DNA from 2 places in the Mucilaginibacter ginsenosidivorans genome. Region 1 is predicted to be linked to the other one. Evidence: riboswitches for the same ligand, from Rfam matches in the RefSeq annotation. Region 1 holds a riboswitch; the other holds the start of a gene.
What was found. A riboswitch is a leader RNA that binds a small molecule or an ion and turns the genes downstream of it on or off. The one in region 1 is predicted to bind S-adenosylmethionine.
Positions count from the first base shown of each region.

Region 1 (3,113 bases):
ATCACACGCTGCTTTTCCAGTTCAATAAAAGGCAGTAAATAAGCAACCGCCTTTTTCATTACCCGGGCCGATTTTACCACCTGCGGTAAAAACATCTTACCCGAACCAAACAGGTCGCCTACCACGTTCATGCCATCCATCAGCGGACCTTCAATTACTTCCAATGGCTTGGCAAATTTTAAACGTGCCTCTTCCACGTCGTCATCCAAATATTCAATAATGCCTTTTACTAAAGCATGTGACAAGCGTTCTTCAACCGTTCCCTTGCGCCATTCTTCATCGCGAACGATCTCTTTGCCTTTTGATTTGATGGTATCTGCAAACTCTACCAATCGCTCGGTAGCATCAGGGCGGCGGTTAAGCAGCACATCTTCTACCTTTTCAAGCAGGTCTTTCGGTATCTCTTCGTAAACTTCCAGCATACCTGCGTTCACAATGCCCATATCCAGGCCAGCTTTGATAGCATGGTAAAGAAACGCCGAGTGCATAGCCTCGCGCACAGTATTGTTACCGCGGAACGAGAACGAAATATTACTTACTCCCCCGCTTACTTTGGCCAGCGGCAGGTTTTGTTTTATCCAGCGGGTAGCCTCAATAAAGTCAACTGCATAGTTGTTGTGCTCCTCTAAGCCGGTAGCAACCGTCAATATGTTCGGGTCGAAAATAATGTCCTGCGGTGGAAAATTAAGCTCGTTCACCAGTATATCATAGCTGCGCTTGCAGATCTCGATACGGCGGGCCAATGAATCGGCCTGGCCTTGTTCGTCAAAAGCCATCACCACCACGGCCGCGCCGTAGCTTAATATTTTACGGGCCTGGTCCTTAAATTTTTCTTCCCCCTCTTTCAGCGATATCGAGTTTACTATGCCTTTGCCCTGCAAACATTTCAACCCGGCTTCGATAACGGTCCATTTGGATGAATCGACCATGATGGGCAATTTGGCGATATCAGGTTCGGACGCGATCAGGTTCAAAAACTTCACCATCGCCGCTTCCGAATCGATCATCCCCTCGTCCATGTTCACATCGATGACCTGGGCGCCGCCCTCTACCTGCTGGCGGGCAACGGTTAGCGCGCCTTCATAATCTTCGGCCAGTATAAGCTTCGAGAATTTAGGCGAACCGGTAATATTGGTACGCTCGCCTATGTTGGCGAAATTGGTTTCGGGTGTCAGGATAACAGATTCCAAACCGCTGAGCCTTAAATAAGGCTCGGTTTGGGGTACCTCGCGGGGCGCGCCCTTTGCAGCTTTTTCGGCAATGTGACGGATGTGATCGGGAGTGGTGCCGCAGCATCCGCCAACGATATTAACCATGCCCGATCCGATAAAATCCTCGATAAAGTGCGCGGTCTCATGCGGCATTTCATCGTAACCGCCAAACTCATTGGGTAAACCGGCATTGGGATAGGCGGAGATAAAAACGTCAGCTTTTGCCGACAACTCTTCCAGGTGCGGGCGCATTTCTTTGGCGCCTAAAGCGCAGTTGAGCCCGACAGATAATAAATTGCCATGGCGAACCGAATTCCAGAATGCCTCAACCGTTTGCCCCGAGAGCGTACGGCCGGAAGCATCCGTAATGGTACCCGATATCATGATGCCGCCTGTATTCCTGAAAGCCGGGTGATCTTTGCCGGCTGCCATACATTCGTTTTCGTAACGTTTTATAGCGAATAGGGCTGCTTTTGCATTGAGTGTATCAAAAATAGTTTCGATCAGTAAGATGTCCGAACCGCCGTCGACCAAGCCACGTACCTGCTCATAATAAGCTTCGGCCAGGTCGTCAAATGTAACGGCGCGATACCCGGGGTCGTTCACATCGGGCGACATGGAAGCCGTCCTGTTAGTGGGGCCTACTGCCCCCGCAACAAAGCGGGGCTTGCCCGGGTGTTCGGTGTTATATTCATCAACAGCTTCGCGGGCAAGCTTTGCACCTTCATAACTTAGCTCGTAAGCCAGGTCCTCCATGTGATAATCGGCAAGCGATATCCGTTGCGTGCTGAAGGTATTGGTTTCGATAATATCCGCACCGGCGTCCAAATATTCTTTATGGATCGCTTTGATCACATCCGGGCGTGTGATGTTGAGCAGGTCATTATTGCCTTTAAGGTCAGAAGGGTGGTTTTTAAAACGCTCGCCACGAAAATCCTCCTCGGTCAATTGGTACCGCTGTATCATGGTACCCATTGCGCCGTCAATAACCAGTATGCGTTTTTGTAGCTCTTTTCTAATATCCATTTTGTGATTCCACCGATATAGTTTTTTGTGATTCCGCCGATTACGCTCTGATTCCACTGATAATCGGTGCAATCAAACAAAAATCGGTGTAATCCTATAACCAAGCTTATAACGAAAGGCCGGGTATAATGTTGACCTTCGCTTATCTGTCTTACCCATTTTTGAGGCGGGCAAGTAGAACGTAGCACCTTGTAAGCACAGGTTGCTAAGACATCGCAGGGTCTAATCCCTCCGTCTTTCTCTATAAGCAGTGCAAATTTGCACAATAAGCTTGTAAAAACAAAATGGTGCAGCGGGCAGCGGCAACAGCCCGTTTTTAAATGAGAATAAGGTGACAGAATTTTACCATCTGGACGACTTATTGCCAAAAATTACTTTTAAACACCATTTCCTATTTCCGCCAAAGAATACCAACTTCGCAATCCTTATTTGAATTTTATGACCAGTCATTATAAAAAAATAGCCACTGAGCTCTCCATCACCGAAAAGCAGGTAAGCACCACGGCTGCGTTGCTGGACGAAGGTGCAACCGTCCCTTTTATTTCCCGCTACCGAAAGGAAATGACCGGCAGTTTGGATGAAGTTCGGGTGGCTGCCATCCGCGACCGGGTGCTGCAGTTGCGTGAACTGGATAAACGCCGCGATGCAATCCTGAAATCGCTGACCGAAATGGGTAAACTAACGCCCGAGCTCGAAAAGCTGGTGAATGAGGCGGAAACAATGGTGGCTTTAGAAGATATTTATCTTCCCTATCGACCCAAGCGAAAAACACGCGCAATTGCCGCCCGGGAAAAAGGTTTGCAGCCTTTGGCCGATCTGATATTAGCGCAAACCAGGATAGACCCGGAAGAAGAGGCGGCTAAATTTATTGATGAG
Region 1 is NZ_CP042436.1:353,114-356,226, reverse strand. Features, by position in the region: gene metH (methionine synthase) at 1-2,237, opposite strand, end outside; SAM riboswitch class I at 2,377-2,487, opposite strand; gene FRZ54_RS01620 (Tex family protein) at 2,676-3,113, shown strand, end outside.

Region 2 (3,113 bases), 1.9 Mb from region 1:
ACAGTATCATGGTTCCATTTATCCCTTATTTCGTCCAGTGTTGGCAGCGGGCTTGGCGGAGCATTAAAATCTTCTGCACTTCCACCCTGTTTAGTGTGGAAATGGCCTCGCCATTTTACCTCCACCTGTACGCCGCTGATATTGGCAAGGTTTGAGTTTGCCCATAAAAGATGACCCGCTATCCATTTTACGCAGTTTAACGGATCAGCTATTACCTGGTTTGATTCCGCATCGCTGATGTCTTTGATCACATTGGTAAACAATACGTCGTGCAGATCGTACTGTGCTAAAAGTTGTTTTTTGGTTGACATGATAATTTGTTTTCATCAAAGCTACTTGCAAAATAACCTACCAGTGGGGTGTAAATGCGCCATTTCCCGGTATCGATGCGCCATTTTAAGCTGATAGGCTAAAGCGGAAAGCTTAAAGCTTTGGTTTTTTTGCTTTAAGCTTTCTATTTAAATAAAATTTAATTTGGAGAATTGCTTTTCTATCCACTATCTTCGCAACAATATTTGGTAGCAATACCTCTATCATTACCTCTCAAAAAGGTTTTGATTTATAAAGAAGCGGCGAGAGATCAGGCTCAACGACCCGCTGGCAACCCTCCAGGGTGGAGAAGGTGCCAAATCCTGGCCCGGAGAATGGATCTCCGGGAGATATAAATTAATAACCATGAAAAGTCTGATTTACACTATCAAGCAAGCAATTTTTAGACCCGCTAAAAGTCTCACTGTTTCACGCGTCCACATTTCTATGTGTATGTGCATTTGCTATTGTTGATCCTTCTGTCACGCTAATTTCCTTTTCCGAAAAATATGCGTGTGCCGCTAAGGACCTGACAACTGTTTTGCGCTTTCGCCGGTAACCATTGAAATCAAAATATTATAAACATTTAAAATCTAACATTATGTCAAACCTGAGATTCGAAACTTTACAATTGCATGCGGGGCAGGAACCCGATCCAACCACCGGCAGTAGGGCTGTGCCTATTTATCAAACATCGTCTTATGTGTTCAAAAATGCGGAACATGGCGCCAATCTATTCGCTCTAAAGGAGTTCGGTAATATCTATACGCGCATTATGAACCCAACCACCGATGTATTTGAAAAGCGTGTGGCGGCTTTAGAAGGTGGTGTAGCGGCATTGGCTACCGGTTCGGGACAAGCAGCGCAATTTTTGGCGCTGAACAACATCCTTGGGGTGGGCGACAATTTTGTTTCATCCCCTTTTATATACGGTGGAACGTACAACCAATTTAAGGTTTCTTTTAAAAGGCTCGGTATAGAGGCCCGGTTTGCTAAGGACGATTCGGCAGAAAGTCTTGAAAAGCTTATTGACGATAAAACCAAAGCCATCTACCTGGAAACTATCGGCAATCCCGAATACAACATCCCGGATTTTGATAAAGTAGCAGCGTTGGCCAAAAAGCACGACCTGCCTTTGATAGTGGATAATACTTTTGCTGCTGCCGGCTACCTTTTCCGCCCTCTTGAGCATGGTGCGCATGTGGTGGTTCAATCTGCTACCAAATGGATCGGTGGCCACGGCACCAGCATCGGCGGGGTTATTGTTGATGGTGGTAATTACAACTGGGGCAATGGCAAGTTTCCTCAATTCAGCGAACCGTCGGAAGGTTATCATGGCCTGGTTTTTTCCGACGTGTTCGGCGTGGGCGGTCCCTTTGGCAATATCCAGTTCATCATCCGGGCAAGAGTTGAGGGCTTGCGCGATTTTGGTGCAGCGCTATCACCGTTCAATTCATTTCTTTTCCTGCAGGGTTTGGAGACGCTTTCACTACGAGTCCAGCGTCACGTCGATAATGCGTTAGCCTTGGCGCAATGGCTCGAGCAGCATCCGCAGGTAGCAAAAGTGAATTATCCCGGCCTGGCGTCATCACCCTACAATGCATTGGCCAAAAAGTACCTGAAGAACGGTTTTGGAGCAGTGCTTTCATTCGAGGTGAAAGGCGATAAGGAAAATGCAGGCCGCTTTATCGATAGCCTGCAGCTGGTAAGTCACCTGGCCAACGTTGGCGATGCCAAAACGCTTATCATACAACCATCGGCAACAACGCACCAGCAACTGTCCGACGAAGAACAGCTGGCTGCAGGTGTTACGCCTAACGCGCTGCGCGTAGCGGTTGGTATCGAACATATCGATGATATCAAAGCAGATTTTGAACAGGCTTTTGCTAAGATCAAACAGCAGGAACCTGAATTGGTATAATATAGTTTTTAAGTGATAATAGAAGTTACAGGGCCGGCGGTTCAGAGACTGCCGGTCCGGGTAACAAATGGCTGAAATGAATACACAAACTTTTAAATACAAACAGGGTATCAAGCTCGAATCGGGAAAGCAATTGGCTGAACTGGAAATTGGTTTTCATACCTATGGTAAACTGAGTAAAAATAAGGATAATGTTGTTTGGGTATGTCATGCGCTTACTGCTAACTCTGATGTTTTCGACTGGTGGAAAGGCTTGTTCGGTCCGGCTGATCATTTTAACCCTGACGAACACTTCATTGTATGCGCCAATATCCTTGGCTCGGCTTATGGAACAACCAGCCCTTTGAGTTTTAACCCGGCTACCGGGCTGCCTTACTACCTGGCTTTTCCTCAAATAACAGTGCGTGACATGGTGAAAGCACATCAGCTGCTGGCCGAACACCTCGGAATTGAAGATATCAAAATAGTTATTGGCGGGTCGCTTGGCGGGCAGCAGGCCCTGGAATGGGCGATAATGGAACCGGAGCGTATTAAAAACTTAATACTGATAGCTACCAACGCCCGTCATTCGCCATGGGGCATCGCCTTTAACGAATCGCAGCGTATGGCCATAGCCGCCGACCGAAGCTTTTATGCGAACAAACCCGATGGCGGCGCAAAAGGCATGAAAGCTGCACGAAGCATAGCGCTCCTGTCCTACCGCGGATATAAAACTTACGGCATTACGCAACAGGAAGAAAATGATAAAAAGGTAGACGACTTTAAAGCATCATCGTACCAGAACTACCAGGGTGATAAACTGGTTAAGCGTTTTAATGCCTATAGTTACTGGTACCTTTCCAAAGTAATGGACTCGCACAACGCGGGCCGCGGCCGTCATGGC
Region 2 is NZ_CP042436.1:3,833,315-3,836,427, reverse strand. Features, by position in the region: gene FRZ54_RS17470 (DinB family protein) at 1-311, opposite strand, end outside; SAM riboswitch class I at 557-668, shown strand; gene FRZ54_RS17465 (O-acetylhomoserine aminocarboxypropyltransferase/cysteine synthase family protein) at 911-2,230, shown strand; gene FRZ54_RS17460 (homoserine O-acetyltransferase family protein) at 2,307-3,113, shown strand, end outside.
Region 2: it holds a riboswitch for S-adenosylmethionine, as region 1 does, so the genes downstream of both, FRZ54_RS17465 (O-acetylhomoserine aminocarboxypropyltransferase/cysteine synthase family protein) here and metH (methionine synthase) in region 1, are expected to answer to the same signal.